One region of the Pseudomonas sp. TE21435 genome, then DNA from elsewhere that is predicted to be linked to it. Evidence: riboswitches for the same ligand, from Rfam matches in the RefSeq annotation. Region 1 holds a riboswitch; each other region holds the start of a gene.
What was found. A riboswitch is a leader RNA that binds a small molecule or an ion and turns the genes downstream of it on or off. The one in region 1 is predicted to bind cobalamin.

Region 1 (5,666 bases):
GCGCTGCAACTCGTTGGCGCGACGTGGATCGAGCAACTGCGCTTCGTAGTACTCGTCGGCCAGCTGTTCCAGGTGGCGCAGCGGGCCGTAGGTCTCGGCGCGGGTCAATGGCGGCATCAGGTGGTCGATGATCACCGCCTGGGTACGGCGCTTGGCCTGGGCGCCCTCGCCTGGGTCATTGACAATGAACGGATAGATGTTGGGCAGCGGCCCGAGCAACGCGTCTGGCCAGCATTCGGCGGACAGCCCCACGCCCTTGCCTGGCAGCCATTCCAGATTGCCGTGCTTGCCGACATGGATCAGCGCATCGGCGGCGTAGCCGTTGCGCAACCAGAAGTGGAACGCCAGGTAGCCGTGCGGCGGCACCAGGTCCGGGTCGTGGTACACGGCGCTGTGGTCCACCTGGTAGCCCCGCGCCGGCTGGATGCCGACGAAGGTCAGGCCGTAGCGCAAGCCGGCGACCATCATGCGCCCGCTGCGGAACATCGGGTCCTGCTCGGGCGGCCCCCAGCGCTCCAGCACGGCGCGCTGGTTGGCCTCGGGCAACGCGGCGAAGGCGCTGTGGTAGTCGGCCAGGGCCAGGCTCTGGGCGCAAGGGCGCTGGTCAAGGTGATCGAGGTCGTTGGTGACACCGCCAAGCAACTGATGGATCAACTCGGTGCCGCTGTCGGGCAGGCCGGCTACCGGGTAACCCTGCGCCTGCAGGGCCTTGAGGATATTCAACGCCGCGCCTGGGGTGTCGAGGCCGACACCATTGCCGATGCGCCCGTCGCGAGTCGGGTAGTTGGCCAGCACCAGGGCCACGCGCTTCTCCTGGTTGTCCAGGCGCGCCAGTGTCACCCAGCGCCGCGCCAGTTCAGCGACGAAATCCATGCGTTCGGGGTGGGCGCGGTAGCAGACCACGTCGGACTGGCTGCGCTCACTGCGCCAGGCCAGGTCCTTGAAGCTCACCGGCCGGGTGATGATGCGCCCGTCCAGCTCGGGCAAGGCGATGTGCATCGCCAGGTCGCGGGCGCCGAGGCCCTGCTCGCTTTGCTCCCAGCCGGGCTGGTTGTCCTGGGCGCAGATCGCCTGCAACACCGGCACGTCGCGACGCAGCGGGCGCAGATTGGGCTGTTCGGGGCTGGACAGGGCAAAACCTGTGGTGTTGATCACCACCTCGGCCTGCACTTCGTCGAGCCAGGCCTCGACCTGGTCCAGGCACGCGCGTTCCTTGAGGCTGGCCACGGCGATCGGTAAGGGATTCAAGCCGCAAGCCTGCAGGCGCTGGCAGAACACATCGATGAAGGCGGTGTTGGCTGCCTGCAGGTGGGAGCGATAAAACAGCAGCGGCGCCACTGGATACTCCGGATGCCATTCGGCGTACCAGTCCTCGAGCCGTGCGCTGGCCTTGGCCGGGTGGTAGACCACCGTGCGCGGCAAAGGCTGCGGCTCGTCCCAGGGGTAGGCGCGCCCCAGCCACTGGCTGGCCAGGCAGTTGAACAGGTTCAGTGCATTGGCCTTGCCACCCTGGCGCAGGAAATGCCAGAGGCGCTCGGCCTGTTCACCGCCCACCGTGCCCAGTCCGGTCAGCTCCGGGTCGGGACGGTCGTCGCCGGGTACCAGGATCAGCTGTACGCCACGGGCCGCCAACTCGACCAGTTGTTCGACACCATAGCGCCAGTAACCGACACCGCCATGCAGCGACACCAGGATCACCTTGGCATGGCGCAGCACCTGGTCGACATACAGGTCGACCGAGGCATGGTTCTGCACCTGCATCGGGTTGGCCAGGCGCACGCTGGGGAAATCCGCCGGCAACTGCTCGGCGGTTTCGGCAAGCAGCGCCAGGTGTGAATCACCGCTGCAGAGGATCACCAGTTCGGCGGGGGTCTGGCCGAGGTCGGCGATGCTGTCGTCCGGCACAAAGCCGCCGGGCTGGGTCCGCAGCAGGTGCATGGGTCAGGCGCCCAGGGCCTGGCGCAGGCGCGCTTCCAGCTGGGTCGCGTCCAGGTCCTGGCCGATCAGCACCAGGCGGGTGATCCGTGGCTCCTCGCTGCGCCATGCACGGTCGAAATGCTTGTCGAAGCGGGTGCCCACGCCCTGGATCAGCAGGCGCATCGGCTTGCCGGGAATGGCGGCGAAGCCCTTGGCGCGCAGGATGCCGAACTCGGTAACCAGTTGCGTCAAGGCATCGAGCAGCAGGCTTTCGTCAGCCTCGGGCAGGTCGATGGAGATCGAGTCGAAGGCGTCGTGGTCATGGTCGTCATGGTCATCGCCGTCGTGATGGCTGTCGTGGTGGGTGCGGCGGCCGTCGATATGCGCCTCGGACTCGGCGCCCACGCCCAGCAGCACCTCCAGTGGCAGGCGGCCGCTGCTGGCCTCGATCACCTTGACCGCCGGCGGCAGTTCCTCGGCCACTTCGGCACGGACCTTGGCCAGGCCCTCGGCATCGATCAGGTCGGCCTTGTTCAGTACCACCAGGTCGGCGCTGGCCAGTTGGTCGGCGAACAGTTCGTGCAGCGGCGACTCATGGTCGAGATTAGGGTCGAGCTTGCGCTGGGCATCGACCTGGTCCGGGTAGGCGGCAAAGGTACCGGCGGCCACGGCCGGGCTGTCGACCACGGTGATCACCGCGTCGACCGTGCAGGCGTTGCGGATTTCCGGCCACTGGAAGGCCTGTACCAGCGGCTTGGGCAAGGCCAGGCCGCTGGTTTCGATAAGGATATGGTCGAGGTCGCCGCGGCGCGCCACCAGCTCGCGCATCACCGGGAAGAACTCCTCCTGCACGGTGCAGCACAGGCAGCCATTGGCCAACTCGTAGACGCGGCCATTGGCCTCTTCCTCGGAGCAGCCGATGCTGCATTGCTTGAGGATCTCGCCATCGATGCCCAGCTCGCCGAACTCGTTGACGATCACCGCGATGCGGCGGCCCTGGGCGTTGTCGAGCATATGGCGCAGCAAGGTGGTCTTGCCCGAGCCGAGGAAGCCGGTAACGATGGTGACGGGGAGCTTGGCCAGTGTTTTCATGTCGCGATGCCCTTGGCAGCAATGGCGCGGGCATGCAGGACGACAGCCACGGCCCGTGTCGGCCTGGCTGTTTCGCCACCGGATCACCCCGCCCGGTTGAAAGTCGAAAACGTTGCGAGGCAGGTCTCCTGGCTTGCACCGCCGGCCATCAAAGCCGGTGGGATGGCGCCTTCCCGCGCGTGCGCAGTGGCTGTGCCGAACCCTTCAGTGCCTACAGTTGCGGGGGCAGCCGCGGCTTGTACCGCGTTCCCGTCTTAGCCCGGGCCAGCGCCCGGGAACCTCGAACCGGCAAGGCTACGCAGTGCCTGCCTGGCGGTCAACCGCCGCGGCGATTGACGCAGGCCCGGCCCCGTGATTTGCTAGCGCATTGCGTTCAGGTGCCCCCAACGGGGGTGAAACGGGAAACCGGTGCGTCGCGCCTCCTTGAAGAGGGCGACAAGGCCGGTGCTGCCCCCGCAACGGTAAGCGAGAGAAGCGTCCAGACCACTGTGCCCATCGTGCGGCATGGGAAGGTGGCGCTTGATCGATGGAGCCCCGCTCCACCTCGCCAGCCCGGAGACCGGCCTGACATGCTTGCAGAACACCCCGCGGTGGGCGGGCGCTGTCGTATCACCTGGGCCAGCCGTGCCCGGGGGCGTCGCGCCTGCCCGTTGCCACAACAAAAGCAGCAGAGGAACGCGTCATGCCCATCACCCACGCCAAACCCAGTATCGCCACCCCCGTCAGTCTCAGCCAGCGCCTGATCGTCGCGGTCGGCGCCAGCCTGCTGGGCCTGTGCCTGGTGTACTTCGCCGGTTTCTCGCACATCGAGGCGGTGCACAACGCCGCCCACGACACCCGCCACAGCGCCGCCTTCCCTTGCCACTGAGTACACCCGCATGATCACGCGCATCGCCCGTACCGCGGGTTTCAGCGGCCTGCTCGCCGCCCTGCTGCTGACCCTCCTGCAAAGCTTCTGGGTCGCCCCGTTGATTCTCCAGGCGGAAACCTATGAAACCGCCGCCCCCGCCGCTGAACATCATGAACATGGCGAGGCCGCCGCGCCTCATGAGCACAGCGCCGAGGCCTGGGCACCCGAAGATGGCTGGCAGCGTATCCTGTCCACCACCGGCGGCAACCTGGTGGTCGCCGTCGGCTTCGCCCTGATCCTCGCCGCGCTGTACAGCCTCCGCGCCCCGGGCCGCGTGGCCACCGGCGCACTGTGGGGCCTGGCGGGCTTCGCCGTGTTCTGCCTGGCGCCGACCCTGGGCCTGCCACCGGAACTGCCAGGAACAGCGGCCGCCGACCTCGGCCAGCGCCAGACCTGGTGGATCGGCACCGCCGCCGCCACCGCCGCCGGCCTGGCGTTGCTGGTGTTCGCCCAGCACTGGCTGTTCAAGGTGCTCGGCGTCGCCCTGCTGGTGATCCCGCACCTGATCGGCGCGCCACAGCCAGCGGTTCATGAAAGCCTGGCCCCCGAGGCGCTGGAGACCCAGTTCAAGATCGCTTCGTGGCTGACCAACGCCGCGTTCTGGTTGGCCCTGGGCCTGCTCAGCGCCTGGTTGTTCCGCCGCTCCAGCCAGCACTGATGCGCGACCTTGCTCCCCAGCCGGCGTTGTATGCCGGCTTTGGTTGCCGCCGTGGCTGTCCGGTCGAGACGCTCGCGGTGCTGCTGCGCCAGACCCTGACCAACCACGCCCTGCCCCTGTCGGCGCTGAAGGCAATCGCCAGCATCGAACCCAAGGCGCGCGAGCCCGGCCTGCTGGCACTGGCCGAGCGGCTCGGGTTGCCGTTCATCTGCTTCGACAGCAGCCACTTGTCGACCTTCGAAGCGCTGCTCAGTCAGCGCTCGACAACGGTGTACGCCCAGACCGGCTGCTGGGGCGTCGCCGAAAGCGCAGCCCTGGCCCTGGCCGGCCGTACCGGCGTTGCGCCGCGCCTGCATGTGCCAAGGCAAAGGCTCGGCGGCGCTACCCTGGCCCTGGCCATCGGCGGATAATCCGCCTCTTTACCTGCAAGGAACCTCCATGACGGTCTATTTCATCGGTGCCGGCCCCGGCGATCCCGAGCTGATCACGGTCAAGGGCCAGCGCCTTGTCCGACAGTGCCCGGTAATCATCTACGCAGGCTCGCTGGTACCTGCTGCAGTGCTCGAGGGGCATCAGGCGCACACCGTCATCAACAGCGCCGAGCTGCACCTGGAGCAGATCATCGAGGCCATGCGCCAGGCCCATGCCAACGGCCAGGACGTGGCCCGCGTGCACAGCGGCGACCCTAGCCTGTACGGCGCCATCGGCGAACAGATCCGCCACCTGCGTGAGTCGGGCATCGATTACCAGATCATCCCCGGAGTCACCGCCACTGCCGCCAGCGCCGCGCTGCTGGGTTGCGAGCTGACACTGCCGGACGTGGCGCAGACGGTGATCCTCACCCGCTACGGCGACAACTCGCCGATGCCCGCCGGTGAACAGCTGGCCGATCTGGCCCGCCATGGCAGCACCCTGGCCATCCACCTGGGTGTACGCCACCTGCCGCGTATCGTCGAGCAACTGCTGCCCCACTATGGCGCCGACTGCCCCATTGCCGTGGTCCATCGTGCCACCTGGCCAGACCAGGATTGGGTCAAGGGCACCCTGGCGGACATCGTCGAGCGCCTGGCAGCCAAGGGCTTCCGGCGT
Region 2 (5,666 bases), 310 kb from region 1:
CTCGATGCCGGTGAAGCCGCCACCGGCCACCACCACGGTGTTGCGCGCCGGGCTGTCTGGGCGGGCGGCCAGGGACTTGAGGTGTTCCTCCAGGCGGGTGGCCGAGTCGATCTTGTCGACATCGAAGGCGTGCTGGTCGAAGCCTGCCAGCGCCGGGCGGTTGAGCAGGCTGCCGCAGGCCATGATCAGGCGGTCGTAACCCAGCTTGGCCTCGATACCACCCGCTTGACGATAGGCCACCTCCTGGCTGGCCTGGTCGATGTGGTAGGCCGTGCCTTTGACGAAGCGCACGTTGACCGCGTCGAACACCGCCTGCAAGGGGGCGGCCATGGTGTGCACGTCCGGCTCGTAGAAGCGCGGGCGGATGTGTAGTTCAGCCTGGGGGGCGAGCACGGTGATCAGCACGTCGTCGCGTTTGTGCAGGTCGAGCAGGCGGGCGGCGCCGAGGGCGCTCCACAGCCCGGCGAAGCCTGCGCCAATGATCAGGATCTGTTTCATGAGGGGCTCCTGGATGCCGCGATTATCGATGTTGTCGCTGCGGCAGTGGAAAAAGGGTACGCCTTGTGGGTGAGCCTGGATTGCGGCCCGACAAGCGTGGTGCAGATGCTAAGCGCCCCCTCGGTTTGCCCCTAGGCCAAAGAACCCTGGATTTCGGCCAGCGGCACGCTGCGGGCGAAGCGCGCCCGATAGTCCCGCGGGGTCACCGCCAGGTGACGCTGGAACGCCAGGCGCATGCGCTCCTCGCTGCCGAACCCGCACTGGCGGGCGACCTGCTCGATATGCTGGTCGGAGTTTTCCAGCAAGCGGCGCGCCGCCTCCAGGCGGAACACCTCGATGGCCTTGGCCGGGGTGCGCCCGGTCTTGTGCTTGTACACCCGAGTGAAGTTGCGCAGGCTCATGCGCGCCTGTTCGGCCAGCCGCTCGACCGTCAGGCGCGGGTCGCCCAGGTGCTCGCTGAGCCATAGGTGCAGGGTCTCGAAGGCGTCGCTGTCCTCGCCCTGGGCCTTGAGCAGTTCGCTGAACTGCGCCTGGCCGCCGGGGCGCTTGAGGAATACCACCAATTCACGGGCCACCTGCATGGCCACCTCGCGGCCGCAGTCGGCCTCGACCAGGGCCAGCGCCAGGTCGATGCCGGCGCTGACGCCAGCCGAAGTCCACACCTGATCCTGCTGCACGAAGATCGATTCGGCATCCACCTCGATGGCCGGGAAGCGTCGGTGCAGGGCATCGCACATCGCCCAGTGGGTGGCGGCCCGGCGGCCATCGAGCAGGCCGGCGGCGGCCAGCAGGAAGGTGCCGCTGCATACCGAAGCGGTACGTCGGGCGCGTTGGGCGGCCTTGGCCAGCCAAGCGACCAGTTCGGCGTGATCAGGGAGGGTGCGGACGATCTCCGGGGCTCCGGGCACGACCAGCGTGTCGAAGGGCTCGTGCAGCCAGGGCGCCAGTGGCTCGGTGGCGACGGCCAGGCCTTCAGCGGTGGGGACCAGGCCCCCTTCGAGGCTGGCGGTGACCACCCGGTAGCCGGGTAGGCCGCGCGCAGCACGGGCCTTGGTCGCGGCCCAGAACACCGTCTGCGCGCCGCTGAGGTCGAGCAGGCCCATCTGCGGGTAGGCGAGGAACAGCAAGGTGCGCGGCTGGTCAAGCGCGTGCACGGGCGCTGCGGGAATCTGCGGGATGTCGGTCATGGCGCGCTGCTTGTGGACGGGGCGTAGGCCCTAGTCGAGCAGTTGGCGCGATGATGTTCAAGCACGACGCGATGGCCGTCAGACCTGGGCTCTTGTGGGAGCGGGGCAAGCCCGCTCTCACGCTGTTACCTGGCCGATCTAGAAGCTGTAGTCCACCGTGGCGAAATACGAGCGCGGCGCGCCCAGCAGCCACTGTTCGCCGCTGTAGCTCGACTGGGCGTACTCGCGATCGAACAGGTTGTTCACCTGCAGGCCCAGGCGCACGTCGGGCAGCACCTGCCAGCCGATGTTGGCATCGACCACGGTGTAGCCCGGCACGCGTTGGTCATTGGCGGCGCTGGTATAGCGGGCGTCTACGTAGCGCAGGCCAATACCGGTGTCGACGCTTTGCCCGAAGCCTTTGCTCAGCCACAGGTTGGCGGTTCGACGTGGGACGTCCTGCGGGTGGTTGCCAGACCGGTCGTAGGAAACGCCTCGGCTGAGTTGAGTGAAATCATCGTACTTGGCGCGCACCAAGGCTGCGTTGCCCGACAGTTGCCATTGATTGCCCAGAGCCAGCTCCAGGCTTGCCTCCAGGCCATCGGAGGTCTGTTGGCCTGCCTGCTGGCTGCGCTTGGAGACCACGTCGTACACCGGCAGCTTCTTCTTGACGATGTGGTAGGCCGCCAACGTCCATTCGCCGCGTCCGTCCCAGAACCGTTGCTTGAGGCCGAATTCGGTCTGCTTGGCTTCGGTCAGTTCAAGGCGTTGCTCCGGGCGCAGGGTCAGCAGGTCACCGACACCATCCTCGCTGGTGGAGTACTGGCCGTACACCGACAGATCGTCAGTCAGCGCGTACACCAGGCCGGCGCGCCAGTTGCCGCCACGCAGGCTCTGGTCTTCGCGAGTGTCCTTCACCAGGTCGTTGCGGTCGATGTGGTTCTGGTCGCGGCGTATGCCGGTGACCAGCGACAGGCGCTCGGTCAGTTGCGTGCGGTTTTCGGCGAACAGCGAGAAGGTGCTGGTTTTCGACAGCGTCTGCGGGCGCGTCGGATCGGCACTGTGGAACCCGCCGGGTGCCGGCCGCCAAGGGTCGAGCGAGTCGGTGTAGCCATCTTCGTAGGGCGAGTTGCTGTCAATGTTGAAGCGGATCTTGTTGTACTCGGCGCCCACCACGGTCTTGCTGGCCAGGCCGAACAGCGAGTGATCGAAGGTGAAGCTCTGGCGGTCGCCGATCTGCTCCTGGTTGTGCTTGATCTCCAGGAAACTGCCGCGCTGGATCACACCGGCATCCCAGGCGTATTCCTCGGCATTGCGCCAGTGGCGACGGCTCTTGATGTAGTACAGCTGGTTGCTGGCGCTGATGCTGTCGCTGATGTTCCAGTCGCTGGTCAGCCGTGTCCACTCATCGTGGTAGCGCTGTTCGTCATTGCTGACGTTGTAGTTCTTGTTGCGCACGCTGCTGCGCAGATGGCCGTCGATCAGCGACGTGCCGTAGTAGTTGGCAGGTTGCGCGTCGCCGCGTTCGTGGGACAAGGTGAAACTCAGGTCGTCACTGGCATCGAAGCGCAGCGCGCCGGAAAACGCCAGGCTGCGCGAATCGGTGCGGTCGACCCAGCCGTTGCCCGCCTGCTGGTTCAGGGTGGCGCGGTAGCTCAGGCGCTCGCTCAGGCTGCCGCCGCTGTCCAGCCCCAGTTGCTGGCGGTCCCAGGAGCCATAGCCCAGGCGCAGGTGGTTGCGGATATCACCGCTGAAGGGCTTTTTCGGAATCACGTTGACCGTTGCCCCGGTGGCGCCTTCGCCATACAGCACCGAGGCAGGCCCACGGATCACATCGATACGCTCGACCATCCAGGGATCGACCGGGTAGGTGAGGGTGCCGGCACCGGCGTACAGGCGCGACCCGTCGAACAGGGTCATCACCGAACTCTGGCCCGTGAAACCGCGCGCCGACAAGCCGGTGCCGCCATCGCCAGGGGTACCGATGAAGGTGATGCCCGGCGAGCGGGTCACGGCATCCTGCACCGTGGTGTTGTTGCGCTGCTGAATCTGCGCGGCGGTGATGCTGCTGGTGCTCGCCGGGGTTTCCAGGGCACTGAGGTTCAGGCGTGAACCGGCCTGGGTGGGGGTGGCCAGGTCGACGGTCTGCGGGTCGCGGCTGTCGGTGATCGCCGTGGAGGGCAGGGTGAGCGCAGGGCTGGGCTGCTCGTCGGCCAGCGCCGGCAGGGACACGGCCAGGCAGGCCGCCAGGGTGTGAAGCTTGTTGATACGGGACATGTCGTTCCACTGCTGCAGGAAAGAATGGATCCCGGTGGAAAACACGCAACGGCGAAGCGCGCGCAGGCGCGCACGCGAATACCGGCCTGCGCCCGCCCACCGCGGGTTGCCAAGTGAAGCCTCAGGCCGGTCTCCGGGCTTGCGAGGGGCATGAAACCTTCACCTTCCCATGCGTGTGCACAGTGGTCTGTCGAAGGGTTCGCTCGCTTACCGTTGCGGGGGCAGCGCCGGACTTGTCGTGGTATCGACTCACCGGCTTCCCGTTTCACCTTGCGCGCGGCGGCGCAGGGCACCTGAAACTGGCGCGCATCTGACCACCGAACGGGCAGGGAGTCAATCGTCTGGATGGGTGGGCTGAGTGTGGCTGAATCGCGGTTCAGAGCGGTTACCGTCAGGCCAGCGTTGTCTGCGGGCAGGCCTCGTGCATTGGCGCAGGCCGCGCAGGGCGCTACCATCGGTAGCCAGCCTCCTTATCCAACACCAACAAGCCAAGGACGCGTATGACCGAGCAAGCCCTGTCCCTGCAACAACTCGCCGCCCCCGAAGGCATCTGCTACGGCTGCGGCTGTTCCCACCCCAGCGGCCTGCATGTGCAGAGCCACTGGGACGCCGACGGCATCCACCTGTGGTGCCGGCATACCCCCGACCCGACCTTCACCGGCTGGCCCGGCCTGGTCTACGGTGGCCTGCTGGCCATGCTGGTCGACTGCCACTCCAACTGGACCGCCATGGCCTGTCACTACCGTGCCGAAGGCCGCGAACCTGGCAGCCTGCCGCGTATCGACTGCGTCACCGGCCAGCTTGGCCTGACCTACCTCAAGCCCACGCCCATGGGCGTCGAACTGCTGCTCAAGGCCCGGGTCGAGGGTGAGCTGGGGCGCAAGACCCGGGTGATCTGCGAGGTCTGGGCCAGGGATGTACTGACGGTCACCGCCGATTCGGTATTTGTGCGGGTCGACACCGAGAAGCTCAAGCGCCAGGCGCACCAGCAAGGTTGATCAGGTATGGGCTGCGACATCGAAGTCCCAGCTTTCGATGTCGAAACCAGCATTATCCAGTTCTACGGGGAACTCGAACCGGCCGGTCAACGAACGTTTTTCATAGTCAATCGTATGAAGTTCGAATGTTCCGGCCTCGATTGCCTTGATCGTATGGCCGAAGTAGCCAAACTCGATGAGGATGTGAGGCTTTTCATCCTGATCTTCATTACTGAGAAGATAGTCGCCAGGTTGGGGGCACCAGTAGCCGGTCAGCTTCAGCCAAAGTTGCGCTTGGTCTGGTTTTACGTCGCTGACTGCTTCGATAGCAAAACCAAATCCTTCATCGAACCAATCTTGTCGATACACTTTCAGAGCGTTGGCCGAGGTGCTGTTCTGGCCATAGATTGTGATGCCGATTTCCTGAGCTGCTTCGGTGGTCATGTTCATACTCCAATAGGGTGCGAGAGTGACAACTGAAGATGGAATTCCAGCGCAGGAGTGTCTACTGGCAAAAATGCCAGTTCAGGGCCAAGCGGTTTCACTTTTGAGGCTGATGGACAGGGGAGGGTAAGGCTGGCATTGTCAAACGTGACCCGGCTGCCCGACAGGATGTTGCCATGCCCTACCAGATTCGCCCGGCCCGTGACGAAGACTGCGTGGCCCTGAGCCTTGTCGGCCAGGCGACCTTCGCCCTGGCCAGCCCGCCCGATAGCGCGGTCAGCGCCCAGCAACACTACATCGCCTA
Region 3 (5,666 bases), 840 kb from region 1:
ACACCGCCTCCGGCTTGCCTAGCGCAACCAACCGCCCTTGATCGAGCACGGCCAGCCGGTCGCAAGTCAGTGCCTGGTTGAGATCATGCAGCGCCACCAGCGTCGTCACCGGCAGCGCCTGCACCTGGCGTAGCAAGCCGAGCTGGTGCTGGATATCGAGATGGTTGGTCGGCTCGTCCAGCAACAGCACCTGCGGCCGTTGCGCCAGCGCCCGGGCGATGTGCACGCGCTGGCGTTCGCCGCCAGACAGTTCGCCCCATAGCCGTCGGCGCAGGTGGCTGGCGTCGGCGTCGGCCAGCGCCTGTTCGACGATGGCGCGGTCATCGTTGCCGAACGGTGCCAGGGCCGAGAGCCAGGGCGTTCGGCCCAGGGCGACGGCGTCGTACACGCTGATGGCGTCCAGGGTGTCGGCCTGTTGCTCGACCAGGGCCAGGCGTTGGGCGATATGCCGGCGCGGCATGCGCTCCAGCGCTTCACCGAGCAGGCGCACGTTGCCACTGCTGGGCGTGCGCAGGCCGGCGAGCAGCTTGAGCAGGGTGGACTTGCCCGAGCCGTTGGGGCCGACCACGCCGAGGGTTTCGCCAAGCATCACGCTCAGGTCGACCCCCTGCAGCACATCGCGCCCGCCCAAGCGCAGGCCGAGCCCTTGGCAGGTGAGCGGCGCGTCGGCGATGGTGGTCATCACGCTCATGGGCGCCCCCGGCGGCTGATCAGGATCAGCGCGAACACCGGTGCGCCGATCAAGGCCGTGACCACTCCCACCGGGATCACCTGGCCGGCGATCAGGGTGCGCGAGAGGATGTCGGCGATAATCAGGAACAGCGCACCGCCCAGGGCACTGGCCGGCAGCAGGCGGCTATGCCCGGGGCCGAGCAGCAGGCGCAAGGCGTGGGGGATGACCAGGCCGACGAAGCCGATGGCGCCGACGATGGACACCATCACCGCGGTGACCAGCGCCGCGCAACTGATCAGCAGCAGCTGTGTACGGCGCACCGGTACGCCCAGCGAGGCCGCCGAGTCGGCACCGAAGGTAAAGGCGTCCAGTGCCCGGCGTTGCCACAGGCATATCGCGAGGCCGAACAGAGCGACCGGCACCGCCAGCCACACCGACGGCCAGCGCACGCCGCTGAGGTTGCCCAACAGCCAGAACAGGATGCCGCGGGCCTGCTCGGCGGTGGCCGACTTGGTGATGAGAAAGGCGGTGAGCGCGTTGAACAGCTGCGAGCCGGCGATGCCGGCGAGGATCACCTGGGCGTTGTCATGGCGGCTGCCACTGGCGCGCGACAGCAGCAGCACCAGGGCGAATGCCGCCAGCGCGCCGATGAAGGCGCCTGCCGACAGCGACAGCACCGCGCCGCCCAGGCCGAACAACCCCACCGCCACCGCACCGGTCGAGGCACCGGCCGACAGGCCCAGCAGATACGGTTCGGCCAGCGGGTTGCGCAGCAGCGCCTGGAGGATCACCCCGCAGGTCGCCAGCCCCGCGCCACAAGCGGCGGCGACCAGGGTGCGCGGCAGGCGGTAGTTCCAGACGATGCCGGCGTCGATCGGGTCGACGGCATGGCCGGCCTGCCACAGCTGGTTGGCCAGCACCTGCCAGATCGCCTCGGCGCCGACTCGGGTCTCGCCGATGGCAATCCCGGCAAGCATGGCCAGGCACAGGGCGAGCAAGGCAAAGAGGCTGATGGGCAGCAGGCGGTTCATGACTGGGGTGCTTTACCGCTGGCGAAGGCGCTGGACAGCACGTCCAGGCCGCGGAACAGGCGGATGCCGGCCTGCATGGCGTCGGCATCGAGGACGATGATGCGGCCGTGCTTGACCGCGTCCATATTGCGCGTGACCGGGTCGCTGCGCAGGAAGTCGAGTTTTTTCTGGTAGTCGTCGGCCGGGTAGCGACGGCGGTCCATGCGCGCGACGATCAGCCAGGTGGGGTTGGCCCTGGCCAGGGTCTCCCAGCCCACGGTAGGCCATTCTTCGCTGGATTCGACCACGTTGCGCACGCCGAGGGTCTGCAGCATGTAGTCGGCCACGCCCTGGCGGCCGGCGACATAGGGGTCGGTCTTGAGGTCGGCGCTGGAAAACCAGAACAGCGCGCTGGTGTGCGCCAGGTCCTGGCCGGCCAGGCGCTGCCTGGCCTGTTCCAGCTGGCCCTGGAGCTCGGCATTCAGGCGCGCGCCACGTTCCTGCACGTCGAAGATCTCGGCCAGCTGGCTGACGCTCTTGTAGATGCTCTGCACCTTGAACGGCTGCAGGCGGGTGCCGTCGGCGCCCACCAGGTTGTCCTTGCCCTCGCAGTCCGAGGGCAGCAGGTAGGTGGGGATGCCCAGCTCCTGGAACTGCTCGCGGGTGCCGACCGCGCCCTGGGCGCCGATCATCCACTCGAACTGCGCCGTTACCAGTTGCGGACGTTTGCCGACCACCGCCTCGAAGCTCGGTTCGTTGTCGGCCAGACGCGGGACCTTGTCGTTCTGCGTCTTGAATTCCGGCAGCACGTTGTTGAACCACAGCGAGGTGCCCGCCAGCCGCTCACCGAGGCCCAGGGCATAGAGCAGCTCGGTGCCGGCCTGGCCGACGGTCACCGCCCGTTGCGGGGCCTGGGTGAAGGTCTGCGGCATGCCGCAGTTGTCGACGGTCAGCGGGTACTGGGTGGCGCTGGCGTGGGCCAGGCCCGACAGGGACAGGCCGGCGAGGAGGGCGGCGAGGCGGTGCGGCATGGTGGGGCGATCTCCTGGGTGGTGCACGGAATGGCCCACGGACAGGCATCGCCCGGCAGCCTGCGCAAGCACGCGGCCAGGGCGGATGACCATCCCGGACACCCCGCCGGTTGGTGAATGCGTGCCGGCAGGTCTCCTGACTGGTGCGTCCAGGCCGGCGCCAGCCTTCCCGGGTCGGCAGACCCAGTGGCATCGATGGCGCAGGCTCGGCACCTACAGTTGCGGGGGCAGTTCCCTTTGGATCGCCAGTGGCGAGCCCGGGATTCCCTTTTGATTCCGTGTGGAAACCGGCGGGCGGCATGGTAGACCATCGGGCTGTCGGGTGAAAACGCTTTTACAGGTACTTGAGCCAGGCGATATCGCGCCGTCGCGCTTTCAGCCGGGCGAACCAGCGCACCGGCAGGTACAGGACAAGTGGCAGCAGCACGGCGGTCAGCCATACCGCCCCGATGCCATCGAAACCGAAATAGCGGCCCTGGTTCAGGCCAAACAGTGCCACGCAGGCCACGTACAGCAGCTTGAGCGCATACAGGTGCAGCAGGTAGAAGAACATCGGCGCTGCGCCAAACACCGCAAGCGGGCCGATCCAGCGGGCGTCGCCGGCACGCTCGAAGCCGCGCAGCAGGAGCAGGCCGACGCCAAGGGTCAGGGCCAGGAACAGCAGCGACGGTGGGTATTTGGTGATATTGAAGAAGCTCATCAGCGTCTGCCCGACGCGGGCGTAGAGGCTCCAGGGGGCTTCGCCGTAGCCATTGAGCAGGCGCAGCGCGACGAACCCAAGCAGCAGGCCCGCGCCGGCCCATAGCAGACGCTGCTGGCGCTTGCCGGCGTCGCTGCCCCGGGCAAACCACGGCCCGAGCCCATAACCCAGGGCGATCACGCCGATCCACGGCAACAGCGGGTAGGACGTGCGCAGGCGCAGATGTTCGCCTACCTCCAGCCAACTGCGCTCATGCAGGATCGCCCATGGCACATGCAGCGCCGATTCCGGCCTGAAGTGCAGGCCATCGAGCAGGTTGTGACCGGCGACGATCAGCGCGCCGAGGGCGAGCAGCGCCGGGCGCGGCAGCCACACCAGCAGTGACAGGGCGAGCATGCTCAGGCCGATGGCCCAGATCACCTGCAGGTAGATCACGCTCGGAGGCAACTGGAAGGTCCAGGCGAAGTTGACCAGGGTGAATTCCAGCACCACCAGGAACAGACCGCGCTTGAACAGGAACACCGAGACATCGCCACGGCCCTGGTGCTTTTCGCCATACAACCAGGCCGATAGCCCGGTAAGCAGCACGAACACCGGCGCGCAGAGGTGCGCCAGGGTGCGGCTGGCGAACAGGCTGGGTTCGGTGGCGTCGATGGTCATCGGGTCGCTGACCTGGCGGTGCAGGAAGAACGTTTCGCGCACGTGATCCAGCAGCATGAACAGGATCACCAGGCCACGCAGGGCGTCGATGCTTTGCAGGCGTTGGGGGAGTTGGGGGCTGGCCATTGAAAAAAGTCGCAAACAGTGGAAGTAAAATGTTATCTCATAACAATTTTTCAATCCACTGGCCTGCATTTACATCGAGGCGCCTGACGCCATCGCGGCACGCTCGCTCCAGCTCATGCGCTATTCCTGGAGCGGGCCTGCGCCGCGATGGTATCGTTCGCCCCGTTGGGACGCGATCTGGCTTCAGAGATCCAGCACCAACCGCGCCGAGCGCGCCCGCGACACGCACAGCATCATGCTCTGCTGCGCGGCCTTTTCCTCGTCGCTGAGGTATTGGTCGAAATGCTCGGCCTCGCCTTCGAGGATCGCCGTCTCGCAGGTGCCGCACACGCCTTCGCGGCACAGGCACTCGACCTTCGCGGCCTTGGACTTCTCGATGGCCTGCAGGATGGTCATGCCTGCCTCGACTGCCAGCTCGGTGCCTGAACGGGCCAGCACCACCGTGAAGGCCGCACCTGTGGCCGGCGCGGCGGCGGCGAACTGTTCCCAGTGCACCCGCGATTCGGCGATGCCAGCGGCGGCGGCGGTGGCGATCACCGCGTCGATCAGCGGCTTGGGCCCGCACACATAGAGGTGGGCGTCATCGGCCAGGCCCGCGCACAGCGCGGCGAGGTCGAGCTTGCGGTCCAGGCTGTCGATGTAGAACCGCGTGTTGCCGGCATGCGGGCCTTGTTCCAGGTCGCCCTGGAAGGCGCCGTGTTCCGGGGCGCGGAAGGCGTAGTGCAGCTCGTAGGGGGTGGCGCCCCCTTCCAGCTCGTGCAACTGCGCCAGGAACGGGGTAATGCCGATGCCGCCGGCGATCAGCACATGGCGCCCGGCATCGGCGTCCAGGGCGAACAGGTTGTTGGGGGTGGAGATGGTCAGCTCGCTGCCCACCGCTACCTGGTTGTGCATGAACGCCGAACCGCCCTTGGACTGCTCCTCGAGCCGCACGCCGATCTGGTAGCTGTGCAACTGGCGCGGGTCGCTCATCAGCGAGTAGGCATTGCTGAACTGGCTGCCGCAGGCGGATTGCATCTGCACGATCACGTGGCTGCCACCGCTGAAGGCGGGCAGGGCGGCGCCGTCGGCGCGGGCCAGGGTGAAGCGCTTGATCTGCGGCGTGGCCTGTTCCACACCGGTCACGCGCACCTTGAACATCTCGTATTGCTTGGCCATGGCGTACCTCGACAACAAAGCCCCGCGCCAGGCCCTGGCGCGGGGCGGGGAGCTGGCGTGTGTTCAGTCGTCCAGGTGGGCGACCGCGATCAGGTTGTGGAAGTGGGCGATGCCGTGCTCGCTGACGCCGCTGCGCTGGGCGTCGACCATGATCCGGCCCTGGCCACGGTAGCCGCGGGACTTCAGGCCTTTCTGCACGCTCTCGACCAGGCGCAGGTCCTCGGGGCGGAACACTTCGCGGTACCAGTCGATCAGCTTGTGCTGCTCTTCGCTGAGCTCCTTGTTGAGGAAGTAGATGTCGTAGTGCT

Region 2: it holds a riboswitch for cobalamin, as region 1 does, so the genes downstream of both, ACZ9C1_RS08730 (TonB-dependent receptor) here and cobW (cobalamin biosynthesis protein CobW) in region 1, are expected to answer to the same signal.
Region 3: it holds a riboswitch for cobalamin, as region 1 does, so the genes downstream of both, ACZ9C1_RS03705 (ABC transporter substrate-binding protein) here and cobW (cobalamin biosynthesis protein CobW) in region 1, are expected to answer to the same signal.

Annotation. Positions count from the first base shown of each region.
Region 1 covers NZ_JBWBQZ010000001.1:1,650,488-1,656,153, forward strand. The annotation lists gene cobN (cobaltochelatase subunit CobN) at 1-1,938, opposite strand, end outside; gene cobW (cobalamin biosynthesis protein CobW) at 1,942-3,009, opposite strand; cobalamin riboswitch at 3,111-3,307, opposite strand; cobalamin riboswitch at 3,369-3,591, shown strand; gene ACZ9C1_RS07425 (CbtB domain-containing protein) at 3,692-3,877, shown strand; gene ACZ9C1_RS07430 (CbtA family protein) at 3,888-4,577, shown strand; gene ACZ9C1_RS07435 (cobalamin biosynthesis protein) at 4,577-4,987, shown strand; gene cobM (precorrin-4 C(11)-methyltransferase) at 5,016-5,666, shown strand, end outside.
Region 2 covers NZ_JBWBQZ010000001.1:1,958,186-1,963,851, reverse strand. The annotation lists gene ACZ9C1_RS08740 (NAD(P)/FAD-dependent oxidoreductase) at 1-498, opposite strand, end outside; gene ACZ9C1_RS08735 (GlxA family transcriptional regulator) at 630-1,685, opposite strand; gene ACZ9C1_RS08730 (TonB-dependent receptor) at 1,824-3,941, opposite strand; cobalamin riboswitch at 4,049-4,253, opposite strand; gene ACZ9C1_RS08725 (PaaI family thioesterase) at 4,442-4,939, shown strand; gene ACZ9C1_RS08720 (hypothetical protein) at 4,940-5,362, opposite strand; gene ACZ9C1_RS08715 (N-acetyltransferase family protein) at 5,539-5,666, shown strand, end outside.
Region 3 covers NZ_JBWBQZ010000001.1:809,412-815,077, forward strand. The annotation lists gene ACZ9C1_RS03695 (ABC transporter ATP-binding protein) at 1-691, opposite strand, end outside; gene ACZ9C1_RS03700 (FecCD family ABC transporter permease) at 688-1,704, opposite strand; gene ACZ9C1_RS03705 (ABC transporter substrate-binding protein) at 1,701-2,714, opposite strand; cobalamin riboswitch at 2,824-3,021, opposite strand; gene ACZ9C1_RS03710 (acetyltransferase domain-containing protein) at 3,049-4,200, opposite strand; gene ACZ9C1_RS03715 (PDR/VanB family oxidoreductase) at 4,384-5,358, opposite strand; gene ACZ9C1_RS03720 (aromatic ring-hydroxylating oxygenase subunit alpha) at 5,422-5,666, opposite strand, start outside.